Regions from separate parts of the Caldimonas brevitalea genome, predicted to be linked through region 1. Evidence: predicted binding sites of a transcription regulator. Region 1 holds the regulator's gene; each other region holds the start of a gene.
The links. The regulator LexA, encoded in region 1, represses DNA repair genes until DNA is damaged. The targets are predictions, from matches to a motif close to ACTGTATNNNNATACAGT.
Positions count from the first base shown of each region.

Region 2: imuA (translesion DNA synthesis-associated protein ImuA) is a predicted target of LexA. The motif match lies at 4,787-4,804, and genes of this name have one in related genera.
Region 3: imuA (translesion DNA synthesis-associated protein ImuA) is a predicted target of LexA. The motif match lies at 7,800-7,817, and genes of this name have one in related genera.

Region 1 is NZ_CP011371.1:2,877,026-2,886,664, reverse strand. Features, by position in the region: gene AAW51_RS12820 (sensor histidine kinase) at 1-1,327, opposite strand, end outside; gene AAW51_RS12815 (MarR family winged helix-turn-helix transcriptional regulator) at 1,392-1,928, shown strand; gene AAW51_RS12810 (organic hydroperoxide resistance protein) at 2,023-2,448, shown strand; gene AAW51_RS12805 (asparaginase) at 2,435-3,397, opposite strand; gene lexA (transcriptional repressor LexA) at 3,544-4,230, shown strand; gene AAW51_RS12795 (helix-hairpin-helix domain-containing protein) at 4,253-4,627, shown strand; gene AAW51_RS12790 (hypothetical protein) at 4,880-5,938, shown strand; gene AAW51_RS12785 (hypothetical protein) at 6,546-7,247, shown strand; gene AAW51_RS29925 (hypothetical protein) at 7,467-8,936, shown strand; gene AAW51_RS12765 (tetratricopeptide repeat protein) at 9,004-9,639, opposite strand, start outside.
Region 2 is NZ_CP011371.1:4,223,874-4,233,512, reverse strand. Features, by position in the region: gene AAW51_RS17635 (GlxA family transcriptional regulator) at 1-140, opposite strand, end outside; gene AAW51_RS28310 (CHASE domain-containing protein) at 264-2,975, opposite strand; gene AAW51_RS17625 (DUF2164 domain-containing protein) at 3,276-3,548, shown strand; gene AAW51_RS17620 (Bug family tripartite tricarboxylate transporter substrate binding protein) at 3,600-4,631, shown strand; gene imuA (translesion DNA synthesis-associated protein ImuA) at 4,813-5,622, shown strand; gene AAW51_RS17610 (Y-family DNA polymerase) at 5,555-6,922, shown strand; gene AAW51_RS17605 (PDDEXK nuclease domain-containing protein) at 7,066-8,205, shown strand; gene AAW51_RS17600 (error-prone DNA polymerase) at 8,363-9,639, shown strand, end outside.
Region 3 is NZ_CP011371.1:1,285,306-1,294,944, reverse strand. Features, by position in the region: gene AAW51_RS05740 (DUF3025 domain-containing protein) at 1-660, opposite strand, end outside; gene pyrC (dihydroorotase) at 683-1,732, opposite strand; gene AAW51_RS05730 (VOC family protein) at 1,869-2,321, shown strand; gene AAW51_RS05725 (error-prone DNA polymerase) at 2,351-5,536, opposite strand; gene AAW51_RS05720 (Y-family DNA polymerase) at 5,546-6,925, opposite strand; gene imuA (translesion DNA synthesis-associated protein ImuA) at 6,876-7,790, opposite strand; gene AAW51_RS05710 (serine/threonine-protein kinase) at 7,959-9,359, opposite strand.

The sequences.
Region 1 (9,639 bases):
GCGTGGAAGGCGGCTGGCGCGGCAGGCGTACCGTGAAGGTGGTGCCGTCGCGTTCGGAGGACGCCACTTGTATCTCTCCCCCGTGCGCCAGCGAGATCTCGCGCACGATATAGAGCCCCAGCCCGAGCCCCGAGGACCCCTCGCGACGCTCCGCCTCCTGCACCAGCGGGCGCATCAGCGGGTCGAACAGCGTGCGCTGCGCTTGCGGGGCGATCGGTGGCCCCTCGTTGTGCACTTTCAGGCTGATCTCGCCGCCCTCGCCGCGCAGGCTGACCGACACCGGCGTGTCGGGGCGGCCGTGCTGCATCGCATTGGCCACAAGGTTGGACACCAACTGGCCGATCCGGGACACGTCCCATTCGCCGCTCAGATCGCCGGAGCAATCCATCTGCAAGGTGCGATCCGGGTGGAACGCGCGCAACTCATCCACCGTCTCGCGGCAGACCTGACCCAGGTTCGCGCGTCTGGGCGCGAGGGCCAGGCTCAATCCCAGTCGCGTTCGGGTGAAGTCGAGCAGGTCGTCGACCATCTTGCGCATGCGGTCCACGCTCGACTGGATGCGGACCACGGCCTTGGTTTGGGTGCCCGTCAATCCATCGGTGACCAACAGGTAGTGGACGGAGTTGCCAGCTGCGCCCAGGGGATTGCGCAAATCGTGTCCCAGGACACCCAACATCAGGTCTCGAGACTCCTCGACGCGGTCCACGTACCAAGCGAGCGACTCGCTGATGGCCTGGTCGATGGCTTCGTTGAACCGGATCAACTCGGCGAGCGTGTCGAGGTCGGCCGTCTCGAGCTGATCGAACCACCGGCGCACGACACTGGCTCTCAGGGCGCGGTACTCCGCCACCACCTCCTTCAGCGTGAAGCCTTGCCGGAAGCGCTGCTCCGCGTCTGCCCTGGCCGTCGCCGTGAGCTCGGGCGCATTGCTGGGGCGGTTGCCGCGCGACTTTTCGTGCTGTTCGCTGTCGCTCTGCGGTGCCCGGATGTCGGACGCGACGTGCTGCAGCAGCAACTTGGCGTGGTCACGCAGTTCCTCTGGTGCCAACTCGCGCGCCGTCGGCAAATTCGTTTTGGCGAATTCCGCCCACTCGTCAACGATGGCGTCGACGTGGCTTTGAATCAGGTCAGAGAGGGACATGGCGTCTCCCGATCCCGTGCATCTCGCCGAGCGGGTCAGGAAGGCGAGCAGCGCAAACGCCGCAAAAAAGCCCTCCCCGCGGACGCTGCGCCTCGTGGGCTCGCCGGAATGTCTCCGGGCTTCGTCAACTGCTGCAAGCGGCGGGCCTGCAAGCGATGCGGCCTCGCCGGAACACGGATGCGCCATCCCGTTTTCCTTTCCCCGCACAATTAAATTGCACTCAATTGAATTGAGAGCTAGAATAGAACCCATGTCGCAAGCTCCATCGTCCTCACCAGCCCCGACCCCCCTGTCGGCCGGCGACCGTGCGTTGCTGCAGCTCGACAACCAGCTCTGCTTCGCCTTGTATTCGACCTCGCTGGCGATGACCAAGCTCTACAAGCCGCTGCTCGACGCGCTGGGCCTCACCTATCCCCAGTACCTGGTGATGCTGGTGTTGTGGGAGCAAGACCACCTCACCGTTGGCGCCCTGGGCGAACGACTGTTTCTCGATTCCGGAACGCTGACGCCTTTGCTCAAGCGGATGGAAAGCAGCGGGTGGCTGACCCGCACCCGTGCCAAAGAAGACGAACGGCGCGTGGTGGTCAGTCTCACGCCGGCCGGGCAGGCGTTGCGCCAGTCGGCCATCTCAGTGCCGCGCCAGGTCTCCGGCGCGGCCCAATGCAGCGCCGACGAATTGCACGATCTGCGCCGTCGGCTGCACGACTTGAGGCGCCGTCTCGCGCCTCAAGCGGTGTCCGATGCGCCGGGTTCCGACCCGGCCACCCACAAGGTGGAAGCGGCATGAGCCATCACCGCTGCCATCGGTCACCGGATACATTGCGTGCTATTTAATAGCACTCTTTACATTCACGCTTCCCTCACTGCTCAAGGAGCCTCGCATGAAACTCGACAAAGTGCTGTACAAGACCGAAGCCACCGCCACCGGGGGCCGTGATGGCCGTGCCGCCACCGCCGACGGCGTGCTGGACGTCAAGCTGGGCACCCCGAAAGAGCTGGGCGGCGCCGGTGGTGCAGCCACCAACCCGGAGCAGTTGTTCGCCGCCGGCTACTCGGCTTGTTTCCTGAGCGCGATGAAGGTCGTCGCGGGCCAGCAGAAGAAGGCCCTGCCGGCCGATGCGTCGGTGACGGCCAAGGTCGGCATCGGCCCGATCGCAGCCGGTTACGGCCTGGAAGTCGACCTCGCCGTGTCGCTGCCCGGCATGGAGCGCGAAGCAGCCCAGGCACTGGTCGAGACCGCGCACAAGGTCTGCCCGTATTCCAACGCCACCCGCAACAACATCGAAGTGCGCCTCAGCCTGGTCTGAGACCCTTCCGCTCGGCGAGGAGCTGCAGCAGCAGCTCCACCCGGGCCTGATAAGGCGTGAGCGTGCCGGCAGCGGGCAAGACATCGTCCGGCTTGCCGAGCACGCGACCCTCGGCGCAGCGCGTGCTGCGCCAGACCTTCATGCCCGCGGCCTGCGCCGCCAGCAGCGCAGCTTCCAGCCGCTGATGCACCGTGCCATTGCCGGTGCCCACCACGACCACCCCCGCCACGCCCATCTGCTGCAGCGCCGCCACCAGGCTGCCGTCGGCACCGCTATGGCTGCTCACGAGTTCGACGCGCGGCCACAGCGCCGGGTCGACATCGATCACGTCCAGACCGAGCGGCACGCCGGCCGGCCAGGGCCGCAGCGTGTGCAGCCGGCCGGCTTCGAGTAAGGCCAGCGGCCCGGCATCGCCCGCCCCGAAGGCGTCGAGCCGGTAGGTGTGTTGCTTGCGCACCTCCAGGCCGCTGTACACCTGGCCGGCGAGCACGGCCACCACCCCTTGCACGCCGGGTTCACGCGCCAGGTGCACGGCATCCAGCAAATTCTGAGGGCCGTCCGGGTGCAAGGCCGTCGCCGGCCGCATCGCCGCGGTCAGCACGACCGGTTTGGCCGGTGCCAGCACCCGCTGCAGCAGATAGGCGGTTTCCTCGAGGGTGTCGGTCCCGTGGGTGATCACCACACCGCTGACCTCGGGTCGACCGAGGTGGTGCGCCACCCGCCGGGCCAGGGCCTGCCAGACGGCCGGCTCCATGTCCTTGCTGTCGACTTGAGCCACCTGCTCGCTCTCGAGCGCCACCTCCGACAGCCCCGGCACGCCACCCAGCAGCGCCCCGACGCCGAGTTGCGCCGCCTGGTAGCCGATGTGGTCGCCGCGCGTGGCGGCGGTGCCGGCAATGGTGCCCCCGGTGCCGAGGACGACGGTGCTTGATTGCGAACGGCTTTGCATTTTTTCTCGGCCTGGATAAAAATACAGCTACTGGATGCCCAAACAGTAGTCGTCCTGGCAGCCGCCGATGCCGGCGTCGGCCAGCGCCCTAGCCGCGCGGGCAGCATGAACATCACCTTGAACGCGAGGCGCCCGTGGACCCCCTTCTGCCAGAAAGCCCCAAGCTCACCGCCCGTCAGCAGCAGATTCTGGAGCTGATCCGCCAGTCGATCGAGCAGACCGGCGCCCCGCCGACGCGCGCTGAGATCGCGGCCGAGCTGGGCTTTCGTTCGGCCAATGCAGCAGAGGAGCATCTGCAGGCGCTGGCCCGCAAAGGTGTCATCGAGCTGGTGGGCGGCACCTCGCGCGGCATCCGCTTGAAGTCTGACACATTGCGCTCGGTCAACGAATCGCGCCGCCTCTACCAGGGCCAGCAGGCGATGCTGCCGCTGCCAGGCCTCGCGCAGCTCGCACTGCCGCTGGTGGGCCGGGTCGCAGCCGGCAGCCCCATCCTCGCGCAAGAGCACATCGAGCAGACCTACCACGTGGGCGCCAGCATGTTCGCGCGGCAGCCCGACTACCTGCTGAAGGTGCGCGGCATGAGCATGCGCGATGCGGGCATCCTCGACGGCGATCTGCTCGCGGTGCAAAAGGCCAAGGAGGCCAAGAACGGCCAGATCGTCGTGGCCCGTTTGGGCGACGATGTCACCGTCAAGCGCTTCCGCAAGACACGCCAGTCGATCGAGCTGATCGCCGAAAACCCCGAGTTCAAGACCATCGTGGTCGAGCCCGGCCAGGATTTCGAGCTCGAAGGCATCGCGGTCGGGCTGATCCGCAACACGCTGCTGATGTGAGCCGATGATCGAGGCCTCGTCGATGAAAGCCTTGCGCCATACCGACTGCCTGCATGCAACGGCTGCGCTCGAGCTGGTGCCCAACATCGGCCCCGCACTCGCTGCCGATTTGCAGCTGATCGGCGTGCATGCGCCACGCGACCTCGTCGGGCGCGACGCCTTCGTGCTCTACCAGGAACTGTGTGCCAAGACCGGGCACCGCCACGACCCGTGCGTGCTCGACAGCTTCATGGCCGCCGTCGACTTCATGCGGGGGGCGCCCGCAGCGCCCTGGTGGCACTACACCGCACAGCGCAAGCTGCTCTATGGCCAGGCCCACACCGACGACCCGGGCGCTGATGCGGCGCATCTCCGCAGCCGTCCGGGCGGCAGTGCACGAGGTGCGGCGCGGTCTTGAGGCCCGTCACGGCAACCACCCGCACCACCTCAGCACCAGCCGCTCATCTGTCAACCCATCACACCCATCACGCATCACCCGACGACGCAACCACCCCCTTCTCAGCCGCTGCACGGGTGGCGGGCGTTTCGCGAACCCTGGTTCGCGAGCCCCGTGCAGCAGGCCGAAAGCGCGACCCCTCGAAGGCTGTCGACTTTCACCCTCAATCCTGCCGAACGTCATTGCATAGCTTCTTGATTTTCGGAGACGGACATGACCCCTGCCCACCCGCACTCGCCGGCATCCCCGGCCACCCCCTCGACCGCACCGAAGCCGGAGCTTCACCGCCCGGCCCAGCCCTCCTCCCCTGCGGCGTTCGACGCTGCGCCCCGCACCGGCGCCACCTCGTGGTGGACACGGCTGGTCGAACAGCTGGGCCTGCCGGTTGGGCCGAGCTTGCGTGACTGGCGCGCGGCCAACCAGGCCAGTGCTGCCACCCCGACTGGCTTTCCCTCCCTCGACGCCGTGTTGCCTGCGGGCGGCTGGCCGGCGGCGGGCGTGATCGAGGTGCTGGCACCACAACCCGGCCGTCCGGAGCTGGCCTTGCTGAACCCGGTGCTGAGCGAAGCCGCCGCGCAGGGTCGCCGCCACGCGCTGATCGGGCAACCGCCGGATGCGGCTTTCGACACCTCGGAGGGCGGCAGCAAGGCGCCGGCGGTGCACGGAGCGGACAGCGCGTGCGCAACGGGGCCGGCGTCGCCTCTCGTGCCATCGGCAGCCGCCGATACGGCGGTGACGGCGGCCATGCCGTTGGTCGCGAGGCATACACCGGCGACCGGGGGCAGCGATGCAGCAGCGTCGTCGAGCGAAACCGGCCGCCCCGATACCCTGGCCCTGGCGTTGGCCTGGCTGCGCCAAGGCAAGGACGGCGTGCTGGCGGTCTGGCTGCCCGAATTCCGTCCGGCTCAGCTGCGTGATTTGCAGCGGGTGGCGCGCCGGGCCCGCAGCATGGTGTTTGTCGTGCGGCCGTGGGTGGCCCACTGGGACGACAGCGAAGCCGATCTGCGCGTCAGCTTGATCGCCGGCAAGGGCGGCCGCTGGGAAGTGCGGGTGCACCTGCAGGCCGGCGGCGCCGCGCCCACGGTGCGCGTGCCGGCATTGGGCCCGGCCCCGGTGCGGCACTTGCGGGTGGTGCAAGACCCGAGCGATCACCGCCGCACGATGCTCAGCGGCTCTTTCGTCGAGGTGTGCCGCGAGCTGGAGCGCTTGGCCGCGCTCGAGCGTGCTGCGGAACCGAACCGCCCCCCCTGCCGCCTGGTGGTGGCTCATTAAGGGCGCAACAGCGGGCCCGCGCCGATAAACGCGCGGCCCGCTGGTTCGATGCCAACGCCTTATCGCTGACGGGTAAGACCGCTTCGTCTTCCAACGCGCCCTTCCACAGCGGGCCCAACTTGGCCCCAGGGCGACCACCGGCGGGGGGGCTCAAAGCCAGTCGGTGTGCCCGCTTTCTTCCCGCAGACATCGCAAGTCCTGGTGGTTCAGCGCCGGGTGGTGACTCCCGTTTCGGCGTATCGAGACGAAGCCTGCCCGCGGCTTCGCTTTTTCCGCGCCCACTTCGCCTCTCGTCGAGGCGGATGAAAAACGTCCCCGCACACTGGAATCGACTCGATTGCAGCGGGGCGGTAGAGGTGGCTCTACGCGCTGCATGGCGCACAAAGGAGCTTTCCGATGCCGGAAATTCGCAACCACTCCAACCGTCACCACGTCAGCAGTTCGTCTTCCAATGCTGGCAACACACGGCAGACGTCGAACACAGGCAACACCTCTTCCTCTTCCTCGACTTCGCGCCAGCGGGGCAGGCTCGAAGGACTCGCACCGCAATCGTCCACGCCGACGGCCCCCCCCAGCGCAGACCGAACCGCGGCTGATCAATCGGCGGATGGACAGCCTGGCCCGGCTGACCCATTCGTACACCGCCGAGATGGCGAATGGGGAGCGGCCCAATCCGGTCGTCACCGCGGTGGGCTTGCAGCAGAACAATGTCAGCAAGAACTACCGGCTGGCCATCGCCCACAACACCCAGGATGCCCAGCAACACGCAGACGATCTGGCGCGGTTGAAATTGGTTCGCGATGTGGTGGTCGGGCGCACTTCTTCGGCTGAGACCGCGGCCTATCTGGCACCCGATAGCGGGCTGCCGCGGCGTTCGCACCACGGCAATCTGGGCGCGCAAGACCGCTTGGCCAAAGATTTGCGCAAGCTGCGCTCGACCTACGACGGCAACGACGACGAACGCGGCGGCGCACGCCTGAAGCAGGCGTTGCACAACGTGTTCGGCACGCGCGAGGAACCCAAGCCGATCAATGCCGTGAATTTGACGATGCCGCCGGCCGGGCGCGGTGTCGTCCATGGCGAAACCGCCTTGTTGGCGCAGTCCGTCCCCAGTCCCATCGGCGTCAGCAAGCTGTCGTGCGGCGATTGCGACGACTACGCGTCCGAAGTCGGTCGCAACAGCGATCTGCGCGGCACGCATGGCCAACGCTTCCCCGGTTGGCAGCATCCCACGACAGGTCAGGTGTCGCACAACCGGGTGATCACCGGCGCCCCGCAATACGCCAACGATTCGGATTCGGACGCGTAGCGAGTGAGCGGCGCCGAACAAGCGCCTTGCCCATCCATCACGTTCCAGGTGCGCGTATGCCCAAATTCTGGAGTTTCTGACCCCGTTGCAGCGCTCTCTTTGAACGCCTGCCACGCTTCCTGTACCTTCGCGCAGGCTCACGTCACTTCGCATGCCTGCGCGCCCGGCTCCGGCACCCGGCCCTACCTTGACGGCACCCTCTTATCCGCGTGAACCACCATGAGCATCAAGATCGCCGCCAATACCTTGGGCCGTCTCGCCGGGCAGGTCGCGTCGCAGGCGCCGGGCACCCTGCAGCAGTTGGGCCGCGAGGCGTCGCGGATGGCGCAGCAAACGGGCTTGGCCGGCATGGCGCGTCGCCCTTCGTCGCTGGCGGCTGGCACCGCCAACCTGCCGCCACGGGCCGCGCTGGGCGCGCTGCTGCAACGCCCCGCGATGCTCGCGGCGCAGATGGGGCAAGGCCTGTTGAACAACCTGGCCGCCGCGCTCAACATGCCGGCGCTCGCCAGCTTCCAAGGGGCGGCGGGATGGCGCCCGCAACAGGGCGCGGGCTTTCAGCCCGCCTATGCGGGCCATACGCCGTTCGGCGCACCGCAAGGTGGGTTCCGGCCGCCGCAGCACGTGACCTACACACAGCACCCGGGCATGGCATTCCAGCAGGGGGCCTATACCCGTCCGCCGCAGTTCCATCCCTTTCCCGGCGCTTTTCGGCCATCGCCATTCGCTGCAGGCCCGCAATACGCCGGTCAGCCATCATCCTTCGGCCACGGTGCCTTCCATCCCAACGCCGGAGGTTTCATGCCGCCTCGACCGGCGGCCGGGCCCCACCCGGGGAGCAGCTTCCAGCCCGGGTTCTATGGTGCGCCCGGGCCCTCGCATCCCTTCGCGGGGCCCGGTGCACAGCCGGGTTTCATGCCCGGTCATCATCATCAGCCGCAGTTCAATCCGTTCGCCGGCGCGTTCAGACCGCCTCAGTGGACGCCACCGCAGCAACCGCAGCGGCCCGGCTCCTTCCCTCACGCCAACGGCGGCCCGGCGGGGGCCCAGCCCTTCGGTGGCGCAGGCGGCACACCACCGCGCCCGCACACAGCTTCCGGCACGCCACCTCGGCCCCAGGCAGGTTTCGGAACACCGCCTCACGCGCAAGGTACCGGGGGTACGCCGCCGCGTCCGCAAACAGCTTCTGGAACGCCGCCCCGTCCCCAGGCAGGTTCGGGAACACCGCCTCACGCACAAGGTGCCGGGGGGACACCGCCGCGCCCGCACAGCGCTTCCGGCACGCCGCCCCGAACTGAAAATACCTCGTCGGGCACCCCGCCCCGGCCGGAAGGCGCCTCAGGCACACCGCCGCGTCCGCAGGCGGGGCAAGGTGCCGGGCGGCCTTCACAACCCCAGGCCACCTCGGACAGCACCGGCAGCTCCAAACCTCAGCACCCGCCGGTCTCGATCGGCAGCATGCCGCGCGATCAGTGGATCTCGGCGCTGCGAGAGCGCGGTGTCGATCTCGATCAACTGCGCCAGGACTTGAGCCAGTACATGCTGCAGGGCACGATGAAGGGCGACGACTTCAACAAGAAGTATGCAAACGCACTGAGCACCGGCAGCGACGGCTTGCATGTCGAAGACCTGAGCAAGCGCAAGCAGTTCGCACAACTCGCGCAGGAACTGAACAAAGCCAAAACCGCGTGACGGTGGTCGAAGCTTGATGCCCTTATGGGCGCAGCCCACGCTGCGGCGGCTGCGCCGCCGGCCCGCCTTACGGTGCGACCCGTGCGTCGATCTCCAGCCGCACCCCGCTCGCTCCGACGGCAACCGGCTCAGCGTGGCTTTGCAGATCGCCGCTGCGCGGTGTCGCACTGCCGCTTTTCGAGATGCGGGCGACGACCAGCACCCGCGACGCGTCCGACAGTTTCGCGGTCGGCGACATCGCCAGGCTGTCGTCGAGCGTCACGCTGATCGGCAGGTCGCGGGCGCGCTTGCGCAGCACCGCGAGCGGCGGTGTACCGGGCCGAGCATCGGCCGCCCGTGCGAAGATGAACAAGATGTCGTTCGGTCCCACACTGCCCTGCAGCGCCGGTGTCAACGTCACCGTGACCCCCACCCGGGCGGGGCTCGCGGCGAGCCGGCGCGCCTGGTCGACACGCTCGCGGATCTGCCGATACAGCGGCTCGTTGCGCCGCTCGACCTCGGCCAGCCGCTCCCAGTACCGGGCCGCCGCCTCGAAGTCCTGCCGGTCGTAGGCCGCCGCACCGGCCAAGGCGAGCGCCTTGGCATGTGTCGGGTCGAGCGCCAAGGCGCGTTCGATGAGGCGGGTCGGCTCACCTTGCAGGCTGGGCCCGTTCAGCCGGGCGAGGAAGTCGGCATGGTCGGTCAGCAGACCAGCGTCATGCGG
Region 2 (9,639 bases), 1.3 Mb from region 1:
TGCGTGCCATAGACGCGCCAGCGAGGCGGGGCGACGCCGACATGGACGGCCATCGCCGCAGCGGCGGCCAGCACGTCGAGCGTCAAGGTGACGCTCGATGCATAGGCCCCGGGAAGCACGAGCACGGTGAAATCGTTCATGGACTCAGAAGGCAAGTGTCCTAGCAACATGCCCGTCCGGGCAGCGGCATTCTGGTCAGGCCGTGGGTCTCTTGCAAGCGCGGACGCAGCGCGTGACACGCTTTGCACTTGTTCCGCGTTGGATCAAGGCCTTGTCACGGAAGATATGCCGCGCGCCACGGCGAGCGCGCGCCGGTCGATCACGCGCAGCAGGTCCTGCAACTGCACCGGTTTGGTCAGGTACTCGGCAAAACCGGCGTCGCGCGCAGCGCGCACTTGCGAGGGCAAGGCGTCGCTCGACAGTCCGATGCACGGCACCTCGGCGCATTCCGGCAGGGCCGCCAAGCGGGCCCGCAGCTCGATGCCATGCATGTCACCCAACTGCATGTCGATCAACATCAGATCGGGCCGCTCGCGGCGCGCGGTCTCCAGCGCCTCCATCCCGGAGCGTGCCACCAGCAGCCGAACCCCAGGCCGCAGGGCCAGCATGCCCTCGACCACCAGCACGTTGACCTCGTCGTCTTCGGCATAGAGGACCGTCAGCGGGGCCGGCTCCGCGGGCTGGACGACGTCGGGCCCGCGAGGCGGTGAAGCGGCCGGGCGGGTCGCGGTCGCGCCGGCGTTCGGCAACCACAGCGTGAAGCAGGAACCGACCCCCACGTCGCTTGTCACGGTGATGCGTCCGCCCATCATCGTCGTCAGCCGCTGCGACAGGGCCAGCCCGAGGCCGGTGCCGGGGATGCCCAGCCGGTGTGCGCCCAGCCGCTCGAACGGCTGGAACAACTTGTCGATCTGCTCGGCTGCGAGGCCGATGCCCGTGTCGACCACCGACAAACCCCACTCGCCCGCGCGGGCGACGGCGTCGAGCGTGACATGGCCGCGCGGCTGGTTGTACTTGATCGCATTGGTCAGCAGGTTCACGAGCACCTGGCGCAGGCGCAGCGGATCGGCCTCCACCATGCCCTCGCTGTGCTGGGCCTTGTTCTCCAGCGTCACGTCCTCGGCCTCGGCCTGCTGACGCACCATGTCCACCGCCTCGGCGGTCGCGCGCGCGATCGACACGGCTTGCCGAACGATAGGAACATGTCCGCCTTCGATGGCGGACAGGTCCAACAGGTCGGTGACCATCGCCAACAGGTACTCTCCGGCACGCCGGATCTGCCGCACCCGCTCGCGCTGCCGTTCCGCCAAGGGGGCTTCGGCCTCTCGTTGGAGCAATTGGGTGAAGCCGAGGATGGCGTTGAGCGGCGTGCGCAGTTCATGGCTCATGCGCGCCATGAACTCGTCCTTGGCCGCCGCGAGTCGCTGGGCGGTATCGGCGGCGACGCGGGCATCCTCCGCGCGCTTTCGTTCGCTGATGTCGAGGTTGGTGCCCGAGATGCGCAAAGGCCGGCCGTCGACATCGCGTGCCACCACTCGGCCGCGGTCGAGCAACCACAGCCAGCCGCCCTGTTGTGTGCGCACCCGGTATTCGGCGGAGTAGGACGGGAGCCGGCCTTCCAGGTGGTCCTGCAGTGCCGCCGAGACCGCAGGCCGATCGTCGGGGTGGATCAATTCGCGCCACCACTCCAGGTCGGGTGAATCAGGTGGCTCCGTGTAGCCGCGCAGGGCCAGCCAGCGCTCGTTCCACCGCAACACGCCGGTTTCGATGTGCCAGTCCCACACGCCCAGGTCGGCGCCGGCCAGCGCCAGTTCGAGGCGCTGCTCGCTGTCGCGCAACGCCTCGTTGGCCAGGGCTAGTTCCTGCGTCCGTTGTGCCACCCGCGCTTCGAGGCGTTCCCGCCCGGCCAACTGGAGTCGCAACAGCTGCCAGACGAGCAGGCTGACCAGCAAGCCGCACGCCAAGACGAGCGTGGTGCTGGTGTCGCTCGCCGTGCCGGGCCCGTGCGAGCGGGGCCGGAACTCGAATCGCCATACGCGTCCACCCACTGCCACGGTCGCCGCGTGTGACAGCGCACCCGCTGAGGCCACCTCGTGGGGCCCCTGGGCAGCGGAGTCGTACAGCAGGTTGTGCGGCGATGGCGGCGCGACGGCCTCACCGGCCCAGCCGACGTCGTGCAGACGAAAGTCGACCCGCTCGAGCAGCTCCCGGCCCATCATCGAGATGATGAAGTCCTCCACGCTCAGCACGACGGTGCTCAGGCCGAGGAAGGCCGCACGCCGCTGCTCGAGCGTGCGCCGAGGCATGCCCGCTCGGTACACCGGCTGACGCAACACATAGCCCACCTTGTTGCCCGACTGCACCAGCTGCAAGCGGCCCGAGCCGGTCAGCTCGCCGCGGTCACGCGCGCGCTCCAGTGCCTCGCGACGCTGCGGCGTGAGTGCCGCGTCGAAGCCGAGGGCCCTCTCGTTGCCTGCAATGGGCTCGATGAAGTGCGTCACGTAATAGTCGGCTCGCTCGCCTTCGGGGTGGATGGCGAAATTTGCGCCGTAGCGACCCGGCTCGCGTATCTCGGCGCGCAGCGAGGCTTCGAACGCCGCCTTGTCCTGGTGGCGAACGTAGCGGACGAACTGCAGTGACAAAAAGCCGGGATAGCGCCTCCGCAACTCCAGCTGTTCGAAATATTCGCTGAACTCGCGCCGGGTCACCACTTGCGAGGCGGCGAACAAGCCGCGCACACCGTGCAGCACCTCCGCCCAGCCGCCAATGCGCCGCTCGACGGTAGACCCGACGATGCGGGCATGCTCCTGCAGTTCGCGCCGTGCCTCACGCTCCTCCAGACGCCCGGCGAACTGGGCAGCCCATGCGGTGAGGCCGCAGCCGAGCACGAGCACCAGCCCGGGCAGCGCATGCCGCCACCCGCCGCGCGGGCGCAGGGACCACAGGGGTGTTGATTCGACACGGCGGCTGTTCATGGGCTGCAACATCGCCGAGTCGGACGGCGCCTAAGACCGCCGGCACGGCGTGCCGGAAGGAGAGTGGCGCCCGCCGTCTCGGCGAGACCTGTTGTTGGCCAGGGTGGCGGGGGACCGTTGGCCGGCCATGGGAAGGCGCGCAAGCCTTGTGAGCAATCGCGGTGCCCTGTGGGGCCGGTAGCGCGGGCAGGGCGATCGCGGCCATACTGGCCACCGACGGCGAGGGCACGGCGCGCGACACTTGCGCGTCGGGGCTGTCGGAGTGGCCGTCTCTTTGATCCCCTGCCAGGAGAACCGTGGATGACCATCGAACTGCCCAAGGAAGCACGCCAGCAGGCCATCGCCTCGATCGAGCGCTACTTTGAGGAGAACATGGAGCAACGGATCGGCAACATCGCCGCCGGTGCGCTACTGGGCTTTTTCCTCGAGGAGGTCGGGCCCTCCATCTACAACCAGGCGGTCGCCGATGCGCAGGAACGCCTGCAGATGCGGGTGACGGAGCTCGACATCGAGGTGCATGAAGACGAGTTCCAGTATTGGCGGAAGTACGACAAGAAGGGCAAGGGGCGGTAGCGGCGTCAAGGCTGTAGAGGCAGATGCCCCTCTTGTTCGACAGGTGTCAGCATGCAGACGTTCGACCCTCGCACCACCCATCGCACCACCCACCGCGCGTGGACCCGCCGCCAGATTCTGAAAGTTGCGGCAGCTTCGTCCGCCTTGGCTTGGCCCGCTGTGGGCGCACCAGCCGCCGAGTGGCCGACCCACCCGTTGACCTTGATGGTTCCCTTTCCCGCTGGCGGCGGGACGGACGCCTATGCGCGGCCGCTGGCGGCCGTCCTGTCTCGGCAGCTCGCTCAGCAGGTGCTGGTGGTGAACCATGGCGGGGCCGGCGGCACGCTGGGGGCGGCCGTGGCGGCGAAGGCCGCACCCGATGGCCATACCTATTTGCTGGGCGCCGTGCACCATGCCATCGCACCGAGCGTGTATGCCAAGCTCGGCTACGACATCGAGACAGACTTTCGACCGATCGGGCTGGTGTCCCATCCGCCCCAGGTGATCGTCGTCAACCCCGCTCGCGTGCCGGTCAACGACCTGCAGGGTCTCATCGAGTACGTGCGCCGGCGGCCCGGGAAGCTGAACTTCGGCTCGGCCGGTACCGGCACCAGCCATCATCTTGCGGGCGAGTTGTTCAAGCAACAGACGCGGACCTTCATGACCCACATCCCCTACCGCGGCGCGGGCCCCGCGCTGCAGGACCTGGTCGGGGGGCAGCTGGACCTGATGTTCGACGGGCTGGGATCGTCGGCGCCCCATATCAAGAGCGGACGGTTACGGCCGCTGGCGGTCGCGGCCGAGAGACGGGCTGCGGCCTTTCCTGATTTGCCCACCACCGTGGAAGCGGGCTTGCCTGCTTATCGGGTCTCGACCTGGTATGGGCTGTGGGGGACAGGCGAGGTTCCCGATGACACGGTCGCACGCATGCAAGCGGCCTTGCGTCAGGCGCTGAACACCCAGGAACTGCGCAGTGCCTGGACGGCGCTCGGGACGGACTCACCCGACTTGTACGGCGACGCGTTCGGGCGTTTCGTGCACACCGAAATCGCTCGTTGGCGCGACGTGGTGAAGCACTCGGCTTTGAAGCTCGACGCGTCGTAGAGAACGCTGATCGGCGTTTCATTCGCAGCCGAGGCTTGCTGCGAAAGTGGGTCCTCGCGTCTTCGGAGGCGACTCAAGCGCGCCCCACGGCCGCAAGCTTCGACACCGCTGCCAAGCGTGACCGACTCCACTCGACAACGGCGCGCGGATGGGATACTGTATAAATTAACAGGTATCCGCGATGACGCCCGACCTCCTTCCCTCAGCCTCGACCCCCACGTCGGACCCCGACCCGGCCCCGCCCCGCCTGCCGCCGTCGGTGGCCGCCGCCCTCTGGCGGGGCGACGAGTTGGGCGGCAGCGCCCGGCGGACGGTGCCGAGCGGTTACGACGATCTGGACCGTGAACTGCCGGGCGGCGGGTGGCCGGCGGGCGTGGTCGTCGAACTGCTGCAAGCCCAGCCCTGTGTGGGCGAATGGCGCTTGCTGATGCCGGTGCTGGGCCGATTGGCCGCCGAGCATCGCCCGATCTGGCTGGTCGGCGCGCCCCATCTTCCTTACCTGCCAGGCCTGCGGGCCGCTGCGGGCCTCACCGAGCAGCACCTGATCCGCGTTTGCGCCGACACGCCGGCGCAGCGGCTGTGGGCGACCGAGCAAGGCGTCAAGGCGCAAGGCCTGGGCGCCGTGCTCGCCTGGCTGCCGCAGGCGCGCCCGGAGCAGGTGCGCCGCCTGCAGGCCTGTGCGGCGCAATCGGACACGCTGGTGTTCTTGATGCGCCCCGCGGCCGTGCAGCGCGAAGCGTCGGCGTCGCCGCTGCGCCTGCAGGTGCAACTCGGCGACGCCTGGTCGCTGCAGGTGCGGCTGCTCAAGCGCCGCGGGCCCTGCCACGAGGGGGTGCTGGTGCTGCCCTCGGTTCCGTCTCAACTCGCGCCGGTGGTCGCAGCACGTCTGCGGCCTTCGGTTCACCGTCGTCTGGAGCCCGCCCATGCAGTACTGGGTGGCCTTGACTCTCTGCCCGCCGTCCGCAGCAGCGAACTCGAGTCCGCGCACTGACGCCGGCGCCGGGGCCGCGGCGACGGCCTCGCAGCAGCAGGCGGTCGGCTGGTGGGCCTTGCAGTTCACGCCCCGTGTCGCGGTGCTCGACGAGGCCGTGCTGCTGGAGGTCGCCGCCAGCCGGCGCCTGTTCGGTGGCGAGGCGGCCTTGCGTGAGCGCTTGTGCGCCGAAGCACAGGTACTGGGCTGCGAGGCCGTGGCCTGGGGACCGACGGCGCGTGCGGCGCTGGCGTTTGCCCGCGCGGGCTGGCACGACGGCGACGGATCGATGCCGCTCACCCAACGGCTCGACCGGTTGCCGCTGCACACCGTGTCGGAGCTCGCTCGCGAGCAGGCCACGCTCGTGCGTCTTGGCTGCAAGACCTTGGGCGATGTGCGGCGCTTGCCGCGCGGCGGGCTCAGCCGCCGTTTCGGCAAGGCCCTGCTCGAAGCCCTCGACCAGGCCTACGGCTTGCGCCCGCAGGCCTTCGAATGGCTGGTGTTGCCCGAGCGCTTCGAGACCCGTTTGCAATTGCCCAGCCGCGTCGAAGACGCTCAGGCCCTGGTGTTCGGCGCACGCCGGTTGTTGATGCAGATGAGCGGCTGGCTCGCGGCACGCCACGCTGGCGTGCGCCGCTTCACCTTCGTGTGGCACTACGACTTCCATCGGGGCCGCGACGCCCCCGAGCGCGACGAACTGCAGATCCGCACCGCCGACCTGACGCGCGAGACCTCGCATTTCGAGCGTTTGCTGTCGGAACACCTGGCCAAGACGACGCTCGCCGCGCCAGTGGACGACATCCGCTTGTGCGCCGATGAGGTCGAGCCACTGGAGGAGGTGAGCGCTTCGCTGCTGCAGGACCCGGCTCGGGGCGGCGAGTCGGTGACGCAGCTGATCGAGCGGGTGTCGGCGCGGTTGGGCGCCGACAAGGTGTTGCGCCCGGTGTTGCGCGCCGACCACCGGCCCGAGCATGTGCAGACCTGGCAGCCGGCCGGCGAGGCCGGCCTGCGCAAGCCCGTTGTCGCCCTGCCGGCGCTGCTGCCGCAGCCGACCTGGCTGCTGGCCACGCCGCTGCGCCTGGCGATGCAGGGCCAGCGCCCGATGTACCAGGGTGTGCTCGAGACCGTTGCCGGCCCCTGCCGGCTGGAGGCGGGCTGGTGGGACCGCGATCGATCCGAGGCCGGCGAGACGGCGGCGGTGGCGCGCGACTACTACGTGATGTTCAGCGCCCATGCCGGACTGCTGTGGGTCTACAAGGAGCGCGACGTCGGCGCGCAGGGCCGCAACAGCCCGTGGTTTCTGCACGGCATCTTCGGGTGAGGGGGCGTTCCCCGACTTTTGATGTGGCAGCGTTCCGTCGTGTTAACAAGCCCCGCCGCGTCGACCGGCTCTACATCGGGCGCGCCGTTTCGCTGATCTACTTCCTGCCATGGAAACGCCACTCGCCGTGAGGCACTACCACGATGACGAAATCGATGTCCGACGCATTGCTCCCCACGGGATATGAAGAATGGCTTGCCGAGGTCAAGCAACGCATCCGCACAGCGCAGACCCGTGCAACGATCGCCGCGAACCAGGAACTCGTGATGCTTTATTGGAGCATCGGGAAGGACATCCTGGCCCGGCAGGCAGAGCTGGGGTGGGGCGCGAAAGTTGTCGCGCAACTCGCCGAAGACCTCCGTCGCTCATTTCCTGAGGCGAGGGGGTTCTCGCGCAGCAACTTGATGTACATGAAGGCCTTTGCAGCGGCCTGGCCAGACACGGAATTTGTCCAGACGGTGTCTGGACAATTGTCGTGGTCCCACAACGTGGCCCTTCTCGACAAGCTCGCTGACCGCGCAGAGCGCGAGTGGTACAGCCAGGCAGCTGTCGAACACGGATGGAGCGTGCGCATCTTGGTGCACCAGATCGAAACCGGTCTGCGAGATCGCACCGGCACTGCCTTGACCAACTTCCAGTCCACGTTGCCGGCACCGCAGTCAGAGCTTGCGCAGCAGTTGGTGAAGGACCCCTATGTCTTCGACTTCATGGACCTCTCGGTCGAGTCGAAGGAGCGCGATCTTGAGAACGCGCTGACCGTTCATTTGCAGGCCTTCCTGCTCGAGCTCGGCAAAGGCTTCGCCTTCATCGGACGTCAGTATCACCGGGAGGTAGGAGGGCAAGATTACTTCATCGACCTGCTGTTCTACAACACGCGGCTGCACTCGTACGTGGCGGTGGACCTGAAGATGGACGACTTCAAGCCAGAGTACGCCGGGAAGATGCAGTTCTACCTGAATGTGCTCGATGCCCAGCTGAAAACCGAGCGTGACGACTCGTCGATCGGCCTGATCCTCTGCAAGGGCCGCAACGGGCTGGTGGTGGAGTACGCACTCCGCGACAGCTCGCGTCCCATCGGCGTTGCAACATACCAGGTGAGAACCTCACCCAGGCTGCCCGACGAACTCGCGGACATACTTCCGACCCCGCAGCAGCTGCAAAGTGAACTGTGGCCCGCATCCGCGCCGATCGTCGACAGGCTGGCAGAACCGGATGACGGCCCGCCGAGCGGGCGGGGCTCCTCGACAAAACGCTCCAAGCAGGGCAAGAGCCGCAAGGCCTGACGTTGTATGCCGTGTTGTCGTGATTGGCTGAAGAGCGTGAGCGTTCATCAACATTGGGGAACCCGAGCCCGGGCGGCCGCCGTCGGGGCCCACTTGGCACGCACCAGCCACAAACTTGATCCTTGGGCTCACGAATTTGATGGTTCGTGACAGCAGTATGTCGGGCCTCTTGCCGGCATATGCCGAGCTGCACTGTCTCTCGAACTTCACCTTCCTGCGCGGCGCGTCGCATGCCGAGCAGCTGGTCGAGCGTGCCAAGGCGCTGGGCTACAGCGCCTTGGCGATCACCGATGAATGTTCATTGGCCGGTATCGTGCGCGCCCACCTGGAGGCCAAGGACGCGGGCCTGAAGCTGCTGGTGGGTGCCGAGTTCGAGATCCAGGCCAGCAGCGTGCCGTTCAAGCTGGTGGTGCTGGCGTGCAACCGGCAGGGGTACGGCAACCTGAGCGCCTTCATCACGCGGCTGCGCCGCACGGCGGAGAAGGGCGACTATCAGCGCCCGCATTTGAACGATCTGCGCGCCGACGAACTGGCCGACTGTGTGGTGCTCTACGTCCCCGGCCGTGGCGCCTCGTTCGACACGGTCTACACCCAGGCACGCTGGTTCGCCCACCACTTCGAGCTGCGCGCCTGGCTGGCGGTGGAACTGCTGCACGGCCTCGACGATACGGCGTGGCTGCACAAGGCGCGCGAGGTGTCACGGCTCACGGGCCTGCGCCTGGTCGCCGCGGGTGACGTCCACATGCACGTGCGCTCGCGCAAGCCGCTGCAGGACACGCTGACCGCCATCCGCGTCGGCAAGCCGCTCACCGAATGCGGCTTTGAGCTGCAGCCCAATGCCGAGCGGCATCTGCGTTCGCGCTTGCGGCTGGCGCAGATCTACCCGGCCGACCTGCTGGACGAGACGGTCAAGGTGGCCGAGCGCTGCACCTTCTCGCTGGATGAACTGAAGTACGAGTACCCGCAGGAGATCGTGCCCCCGGGCGAGACGCCGGCCGGCTATTTGCGGCGGCTGACCTACGAGGGCGCCGGGCGGCGCTACCAGGGCGCCGTGCCGCAGAAGGTCAGCGAGCTGATCGAGAACGAGCTGGCGCTGATCGCCGAGCTGCAGTACGAAGCCTACTTTCTGACGGTCTACGACCTGGTGGCCTTTGCCCGCTCACGCCACATCCTGTGCCAAGGCCGTGGCTCGGCCGCCAATTCGGCGGTGGCCTACTGCCTCGGCATCACCTCGGTCGACCCCGCGCGCAGCTCGATGCTGTTCGAGCGTTTCATCAGCCGCGAGCGCAACGAGCCGCCCGACATCGACGTCGACTTCGAGCACCAGCGTCGCGAGGAGGTGATCCAGTACATCTACGAGAAATACGGCCGTGACCGTGCCGGCCTGACCGCGGTGGTCAGCAGCTATCGACCGAAGAGCGCGATCCGCGATGT
Region 3 (9,639 bases), 1.6 Mb from region 1:
CTCGGCGTCGAGGTGGGGCGAGGTGTCGGGCGGCGACAGGAACACATGTGCGGTGATCGCCTTGCGTGGCGTCACCAGCTTCTCCAGCAGCGCGTGGCCGAACAAGCGCAGCCGCACCCGACGCCACACGTCACGACGCTCGACGAACAGTGGGTGCCAGCGCCGCTGCCGCAGCAGTTCGCACACGTCGGCCGGGGCGCTCATCAGCGCAGCGTTCTCGTCGAACAGCGTCAGCGCATCACGCACCGCACCACGGTGAGCGCCGACGCCACCTGCGCGCGCGATCTGCGCGGCCTGCAGTTCATTCAGGCGCCGCTTCAGGCCCGGCTCGCTCCACCACACCAGACCGTTGAAGAAGTCGTGCAGGTTGTCGCGCGTCGGCACGCGCGCGGTGGCGGCGATGTGGGCCTCGTAGGGGATGCCCGCCGGCAGGTCGGCCTGAGGCACGAACTGAAGCGGGCCGGCAGCCAAGCTCGGCACCGGGCCGTGGAGCGCTTCGGCGTTGAGCGCTTTTGCGACGCTCGCACCCGCCTGGATGCGTCCGGCCACCCGCTGGCCGCGCACTCGGTAAGGATCGAGCCAGGGTCGCGACCAGTCGATCGCGGCCAGGGCGTCGTGGAGCCCCGCCCTGCTCAGCGGTGGCGCGACGGTTGCGCGCATGCGCCTTCGACGCCAGCGGTGCTCAGGCCTGCGCTTGCGGCGTGACCACCCGCCACGCCAGGCTCTCGCCCGCCCGCAGCGGCTTGAGTTGCGCCTCGCCGAACGGCAGCGTTTCGGGCACGGTCCAGCTTTCCCGGCGCAAGGTGACGTGACCCTGGTTGCGCGGCAGGCCGTAGAAGTCGGCGCCATGGAAGCTGGCGAAACCCTCCAGCTTGTCGAGCGCGCCGGCCGCCTCGAAGGCCTCGGCGTACAACTCGAGGGCGGCATGCGCGGTGTAGCAACCGGCACAGCCGCTCGCGTGCTCCTTCAGATGCGACGGGTGCGGCGCGCTGTCGGTGCCGAGGAAGAACTTCGGATTGCCCGAGGTGGCGGCCGCCACCAGCGCAAGGCGGTGTTCTTCGCGCTTGAGCACTGGCAAGCAGTAGTAGTGCGGGCGGATGCCACCGGTGAAGATGGCGTTGCGGTTGTAGAGCAGATGGTGCGCGGTGATGGTCGCGCCCAGCCCCGCATCGGCTTCCTGCACGTACTGCGCCGCTTCCTTGGTGGTGATGTGCTCGAAGACGATTTTCAGGCCCGGGAAGTCGCGCCGCAGTGGCGCCAGCTGGGTGTCGATGAAGACCTGCTCGCGGTCGAACACGTCGATCTGCGGGTCGGTCACCTCGCCGTGCACCAGCAGCGGCAGGCCGTGGCGCTGCAAGGCCTCGAGCGTGCGGTAGGTCTTGCGCAGATCGGTCACGCCGGCGTCGCTGTTGGTGGTGGCGCCCGCCGGGTAGAGCTTGACAGCCACCACGCCCGCCTGTTTGGCACGCTCGATCTCGTCGGGCGGCAGGTTGTCGGTCAGGTACAGCGTCATCAGCGGCTGGAACTCGCTGCCCGGCGGCAGCGCCGCCAGGATGCGGTCGCGGTAGGCCACCGCCTGCGCCGCGGTGGTGACCGGCGGGCGCAGATTGGGCATGATGATGGCGCGACCGAACTGGCGCGCCGTGTCGGCGACCACGGCCGCCATCGGTGCGCCGTCACGCACGTGCAAATGCCAGTCGTCGGGGCGGACTAGGGTGAGCATGGACGTCATGAGGGGCATTGTCCCACTGCTTTCCCCATCACTCTGCAACACTTCGACTTCCGCGGCGACGGACGAGCTTTTATGCTGCTGTCCTTCGTTTCCACGGCAGCGTGCGAGCACGACGGTTTCACTTAGGACAACGCACATGAACGAGACAGCCAAGAACACCCGGGCCACCATCATCCCCTGCCTGCGCTACCGCAATGCGCCGGCCGCGATCGACTGGCTCTGCGAGGCGTTCGGCTTCGAACGCCTGCTGGTGGTGCCGAACGAAACGGGCGACATCGCCCATGCGCAACTGGTCTTCGGCAACGGCATGATCATGCTGGCGTCGGCGGACAACGAATCGGAGTACGGCGACCTGGTCAACATGCCCGACCAGGTCGGCGGCGTCGAGACGCAGAGCCCCTACCTCGTCGTCGCCGATGCCGACCAGGTCTATCAGCGGGCCAAAGCGGCCGGCGCCCAGATCGTCGTCGAGATCAAGGACGAGGAATACGGCGGGCGCGGCTTCACCTGCCGCGACCTCGAAGGCCGGCTCTGGAACGTCGGCACCTACGATCCCTGGGACCAGCCGTCGAGCGGTCAGCCGAGCTGACCCGGCCGCGGCCTACCCGCGCACCCCTCTCAATGGAAATCGCGACTCTCGGTCGCGAGCCGGCCCAGCAGTGGCGTCAGGTCTTCGAGGTGCTGCGCGATCAGGTGCGTGACGGCGTCCTGCTGCTGCCACACGCCGTACACCGCGAGCAAACGCGCGTGCAGCAGCGCCGTGCGATAACGCTCGCGCAGCCGCGGCCAGACGATCACGTTGACCGACCCGGTTTCGTCTTCGAGTGAGACGAACACCGTGCCGTTGGCGGTGCCGGGCTGCTGGCGCATCGTGACGATGCCGCAGGCGCGCGCGAGCCGCCGGTCGGCCAGCGCCTGCAGCTGGGCCGCGCTCATCAGCCGGCGCGACGCCAGCGCCGGACGCAGCAAGGCGAGCGGATGGCGCCGCAGGCTGAGCTTGAGCGCGGCATGGTCGAACACGATTTCTTCGCCTTCGGGCGCGGCCGACAGCGCCAGCGGCGCTTCGACCACCGGCGCGTCGTCGAGCAAGGCCGGTGCGGGCAACCAGGCCGCCGCCTGCCAGACCTGTTGGCGCCGATGGCCGGCGAGGCTGGCCAGCGCGTCGGCACCGGCCAGCCGCTTCAGCTCGTGCGGGTCGAGCGAGGCGCGCCGGGCCAGGTCCTGCACATCTTCGAAGGGTGCTTGTCGGCGTGCCTGCTCGATGCGTCGCGCCGCGGCCTCCGACAAGCCACCCACCAGCCGCAGGCCCAGGCGCACCGGCCCGAGCGGCGACGGCGCCGGGCCGCCCTGCAGCCCTTCGAGCGTGCAATCGTGGTCGCTGTGCTGCACGTCGACCGGCAGCACCTGCACGTCATGCCGACGCGCGTCCTGCACCAGCTGGCTCGCCGAGTAAAACCCCATCGGTTGTGAGTTGAGCAGGGCCGCGAGAAAGGCCGCGGGCTCATGGCATTTGATCCAGCTGCTCGCATAGGCCAGCAGCGCAAACGAGGCGGCGTGGCTCTCGGGAAAGCCGTATTCGCCGAACCCCTTGATCTGCTCGAAGATCTGCTCCGCGAACTCGCGCTTGTAGCCGCGTTCGGTCATGCCGTTCAGGATCTTGTCCTGGAACGGCATCACGTCGCCGTGCCGCTTCCAGGCCGCCATCGCGCGGCGCAGCCGGTCGGCTTCGCCGGGCGTGAAGCCGGCGCACAAGATGCACAGCTGCATCACCTGCTCCTGGAAGATCGGCACGCCCAGCGTGCGGCCGAGCGCCTCTTCCAGTTGCGCCGACTCCAATGGGGGCCGCGGCAGTCCGGCGCGCCGCCGTTGTTCGTCTTTCTCGCGCCGCTTCAAATAGGGGTGCACCATGCCGCCCTGGATCGGGCCGGGGCGGACGATCGCGACTTCCACCACCAGGTCGTAGAACTCGCGCGGCTTCAAGCGCGGCAGCATGCTCTGCTGGGCGCGGCTCTCGATCTGGAACACGCCTACCGTGTCGGCGCGGCAAATCATCTCGTAGGTCGGCGCGTCGTGATCGGGGATGTCCTGCAGGCGGAACAGCGCACCGCGCCGTTGCCCGATGAAGTCGAGCGCGCGACGCAGCACGCTCAACATGCCCAAAGCCAGCACGTCCACCTTCATCAGGCCCAGCGTGTCGAGGTCGTCCTTGTCCCATTCGATCACCGAGCGGTCGGCCATCGCGGCGTTTTCGATCGGCACGATCCGGCTCAACTTGCCGCGTGCGATCACGAAGCCGCCGGTGTGCTGGCTCAGGTGGCGCGGGAAGCCCTTGAGCTGGCGCGTCAGCGCGATCCACTGTTGCACCCGCCGGTCGTCCGGCGACAGGCCCAGCACAGCCAGCCGTTCGGCCATCACGTCGGGGCTGTCCCACCAGTGGTGGTCCTTGGCCAGCCGGTCGATGTGGGCCTCGTCGAAGCCGAGCGCCTTGCCGACATCGCGTATCGCGCTGCGCGAGCGGTAGCAGATGACGGTCGCGGTGAGCGCCGTGCGTTCGCGCCCGTATTTGCGATAGAGGTACTGGATCACCTCCTCGCGCCGCTGGTGCTCGAAGTCGACGTCGATGTCGGGCGGCTCGTCGCGTTCGCGGCTGATGAAGCGTTCGAACAGCAGTTCGTTGCGGGCCGGGTCGATCTCGGTGATGCCCAGGCAGTAGCACACCGCCGAATTAGCCGCCGAGCCGCGCCCCTGGCACAGGATGCCTTGCGAGCGCGCATGGTTGACGATGTCGTAGACCGTCAGGAAGTATTTCTCGTAGCCCTTCTCGCCGATCAGCGCCAGCTCTTTCTCGATCGCGGCCCGCACCTTGTCGGGCAGGCCGTCCGGAAAGCGTCGGCGCACCCCCTCGTCCGTCACCTGCCGCAAGTACGATGCGGCCGTCTGCCCGGGCGGTACCACCTCCTCGGGGTATTCGTAGCGCAGTTCTCCGAGGCTGAAGCTGCAGCGCGCCGCGACGTCTTGCGTGGCGGCCAGCAAATCTGGCGGGTAAACCTGTGCCAGCCGCAGCCGCGTGCGCAGATGCCGCTCGGCATTGGGCTGCAGCGCCGTGCCGCACTCGCGCACCGGCCGCCCGAGGCGTATCGCGGTCAGCACGTCCTGCAACGGCTTGCGTGAGCGCACATGCAGGTGCACGTCGCCCGCCGCCACCAGCGGCAGGCCGGTGAGGCGGCTCACCTCGCGCAGCTTGTGCAACCAGGCGGTGTCGTCGGCCTGCAGCAGCAGCTCGACGGCGAGCCAGGCGCGGCCGTCGAATTGCCGCTGGAACCAGCGCGCCTGCGCGTGGACCGTGTCGAAGCTGGCGCTGCGCTCGGGCACCAGCAGCACCACCGTGTCGTGCAACCGCGAGGGCAGCAGTTGCGACCACTCCAGCTTGTAGTGCCCCTTCGGGCTCGCGCGCCGCAAGCGCGTGATGAACTCGCTCAGGTTGCCGTAGCCGTTGCGGTTGCAGGCCAGCACCACCAGGCGAAAAGGCGAGTCGCCCGACACGGCGAACTCGCTGCCGGTGAGCAATTGCAGCGTCGGCGGCGGACGGCCTTGTTCGCGCGCTTCGCGCTGCAGGTCGAGCAGGCTCTGGTAGGCGCGCACGACCCCGGCCAACGAGCATTCATCGGTCAGCGCCAGCGCGTCGTATCCGAGCGCCGCTGCCCGCTCGACCAGCTCGCCCGGATGCGAGGCGCCACGCTGGAAGCTGAAGTTGCTGAGACAGTGCAGCTCGGCGTAGCGCGGCAACAGGTGCGACTCTCGCATGTGCCGCCCTCACCCGAACACGCCGTGCAGAAACCAGCCCGCGGCGCCCGCATCGGCTGCGGCCGAAACGCGCTCGCGGTAGATCCACAGCAGGCTGCCGCGCTGATCAGCCGCAATGTAGTAGTCGCGCGCCACGGCGCCCGGCCCAGCCTCGACCTCCCACCAGCCGGCGTCGACACGATGGGGACCGGCCAGCAGCTGCAGCGCGCCGCCGTGCTGCGGCAGATCGCGCCGCACGGCCAGCGGCTCGGGGCAACACAGCAGCCAGCCCGGCAAAGGCGACGGCAGCGCGCCTGCGGGCAGCGGTCGCGGCGCCTCGCCAGTGGCCGCAGCGCGCCAGTGCTGCATCGACTCCGGCCGGTGGTCGGACACGAGCTGCGGCCGCACCACCCGCTCGGCCCCAAGGCGCGCCGTCAGCCGCTCGACCAGTTGCGCCAGCGACTCCCCGTCGCGCGGCGCCGCGGCACCGGCCTCGAGCGCCAGCGCCGCGCTGTGCGGTGCCAGCGGCTCGACCGTGTCCGCGCGCAAACTCAATTCGCCGACCGGCCCGTCGAGCTGCACCCGCGACAACAGTTCGCCGAGCAGGCGGCACAAGTGCTCGGGCTGGCGCGTGATCTCGGCGGTGCGCACCACCAGCTCGCCGGCGTCGTCCGTGCCCGGCCGATGGAAGTCGTGACGCCAGCCCAGCACGAAATGCCGCACGCCAGCATGCCGGGCCGCGAGCCAGCCGCACATCTGCAGCACCAGACGGCGCGCGCCGAACATCAGTGCGCCCGCCTCTTCGACGCGCCCGGGCAGTTCCAACCGGGTGTCGAACACCTCGGGCAGCCGCAGCCAGTCCCAGCGCTCGGGTCGCACGCCATAGGCCTGGTCGAGCGCTTCCAGCAGCGCCGCGCCGCAACGGCGCGCCAGCCCGGTACGCGGCAAGGCGCGCAGCTGGCCCAGCGTGCGACAGCCCAGACGTGCGAGCAGCGGCTCGTGCAAGGCCGCGGCGGTCAAGGCACCGAGCGGCAAGGTGTCCAGGCGTTCGGCCCAACTGTGCGCCGCTGGCCCCCGCGTGGGGCGGGTCCCCGGCACCGTGCGGGCGAAGGCCAATGCCGCGAGCGCGGTCGGCCCCCGCCCCACCTGGCTCGCACCGAGCTCGACCGCTTCGCGCATGACACGCTCGCACAAGGCGCGCGCCCCACCGAACAGGCGCAGGCTTGACTGCACCTCCATCAACACCGCCTCATCGACGTGGCACACGCGCGGTGTGAACTGCAGCGCCCACCACCCGAGCGCCTGCTGCTGCGACTCGCCAAGGCCACGCCCAAGCGGTGCGGAGCCCGGCGGCAGCGGCTCAGGCCGGCTCGCTGACGGCGGGCAAACGAGGGCCAACCAATACGGCATCGGACGACACCTCACGGGACGGTGCGGGGGAGTGGGCCGGCGGGCTGGCGCCCCCCGCGGGGCCGACCGCGGCCACGACGGGCGGCATGCGCCGGGACAGCGCGGCGCGCAGCTTGACCGCCACCACCGGTGCCAACCCGGGCGGCAGGGCCGGCAGCTCGATCGGGTCCGGCCGCGACGGCCCGCGCCGCTTCAGCAAGCGCACCGACAACGTGCACGGCGACGTTGCCGGTTCGACCCGCAAGCGCAGCGGTGCCGCCGAAGCCTGCTGCTGCGCGCGCGCGGGGCGGAACACGAACAAGGGCACCTGGGCGAGCTGGGCGTGCGCGTGCAGCCGGCGCAGTGCTTCGGGGCGCGCCACAGGCAGCCAGGCCAGCACGGCTGCGCTATCGCGGCAATGCAGCGCCTGCTCGGCGGCCCACAAAGCTTCGGTCGGTGCCAGCTCGCGCAGCCACAGCAGCTGGCGGCTGTCGAGCCCGGTCGCTTGCAGGCCGGCGGCAAAAGGCTGCAGACGGGGGACGGCGGGCGCACCGACCAGCACCAGGACGCGACCCGGGTGCAGCCAGGCCGGCAGACCCGGCCCGAGCAGCCGCCATTCGCAGGCCGCCCCGGGTGTGATCAGCACTTCCGTCAACGACCGGCTCGGCCATCCGCCGCCCGGCAGTTCCCGGTCCAGCGCGGCGTGGCCGGTCGGCAGCGTCGGCTCACCGCTGCCGGCCAGGTGGTCGCCGCGCCACATCGCCGGGCCCAACTGGTCCTGCAAGGCCTCGATCGACAACCGCGGCTGCGCAGGCGCCGCCGGCACTGCAGGTGCAGCACCAGAAGAAGAAGACGGCGGCGATGGACGGTGGGCGAAGGCGAACATGGCATACGAACTGTATATATATACAGTATAGAAGCAGGTTCGCCGGCGGCGCACGGTATCCCTGCGCCGTTCAGGCAGATGGTCGTCGGGGACAGCGGCGAGCACGGCCGCGCAGGCGCCGGCACCTGCAGGGCGACGGCCGGCCGACCGGCACGCCCTTACCCGGCCTCAGGACCCCAGTTGCTGCAGCGCCTGTCGCAACTGATGGCGGCCCGCATCCGTTTCGACGTGATCCAGCAGGCGCGCGAAGAAGTCCTGGCGCGACTGGGCTTGGGCCGCGGCCTGCGCCGTCAGCACCCGGGCGATCGGGCCGACATGGTGCGCAAGCGCCCGCTCCGCACGCCGCACCACGTTTTCGCCGATCAGGGTGTCGTCGTGACGCCGCGTCGCGCCGCCACTGCCTTGACTGCCGAAGGTGCCGCCCGCCGCCACCGGCGTGCCTTCGGTGCGGCGCAAGAAGCTGTCACGTTCACCTGCGGTGGTCAGTTCAGCGGCCAGCCGCGTGCGCAGCGACGCCACGTCGGTCGACTCCTTGGCGGCGCGCCGCACCAGCACGCGCGCCAGCGGGCCCAGCATCAAGGCCAGCTCGCTCTCGAAACGCGACAGGGTGTCGGGGTTCCAGCGGCTGCCGGACGCGCTGCTCGGGTGTGCACTGCCGGGCTCCGCCGTTTCATTCGCAGGCGTCGCGACAAAGCGGGGCGGCGGTGGCGGCACCTGCGTCACCGGCATCTCGATGTCGAGCACGGCGCGCCCACGGCTGAGCAAGGCTTGCTTGAACAGCAGCGCGGTGGGATAGCGGTCCTCGGGCCGCTTGGCCATCGCCGTCGCGACCAGCGCATCGAACCAACCCGGTCGCTCGGCACTGCTGACCCTCGACGGCGGCATCGGATCGCTGTTGAGGGTCTGGAACATCACGTTCTCGTTGCTGCCGCCGAAGGGCGAGCGCGCGGTCAACAACTGATAGAGCAGGACACCGCAGGCGAAGATATCGGCACGACGGTCCACCTGGTCGCCGGTGTACTGCTCGGGCGCCATGTGCCCGGGCGTGCCGATCGACGAACTCACCTGCGTCAGGCCGACCGTCTCGATGCGGGCAATCCCGAAGTCGGCCACCTTCAACCGCCCGGCGGGCGTGAGGATCAGATTGGCCGGCTTGATGTCGCGGTGCCACACGCCCTGTTCGTGGGCGTAGTGCAAGGCGTCGAGCAACTGTCCCATCAGCCCGACGATCTCGGCATCGTCGAAGCGCCGCTGCTGTCGCAGATGGTCGCGCAGCGTCGCTCCTTCGACGTACTCCATCACGATATACGGTCCGAGAGCATCTTCACCATAGTCGTGCACCGCGACGATGCCGGAGTGCATCAAGCGCCCCGCGGCCTGGGCCTCGTTGCGGAAGCGCGCGGCGAGCGACGCGCCGGCGGCGCCCTGTTCGATCAGGCGCTGCCGCAGCATCTTGATCGCGACCGTGCGCTTGATCACCGGATCGAGTCCGCGATAGACGATGCCCATCGCGCCCTCGCCCACGAGCCCCGTGATCAGGTATTTGCCGAGCTGCTGTGGATGGCTCATCGCAGGTCTCGCAACACAACCATCGGATGGACAGAAGCCTTGCGCCACCGGCCCGACGTCACAGCCCGAACGGAGCCGCGCAGGTCATCCGCACCTCGTGTGCCGATGAGGGCCACGAACCGATACAGCAGATCAACAGGCACCGACCAGGGTGGCAGCGTCGAAGTGGTGTGAGGCATCCCAAATCTCAACCGTCCAAGAAGTTGCATGAGCGTACACCCGAATCCGTGACCGCAATGAAACTGGTTCCAACGGACCGAAGCGCGGTCGCCGAAATGGG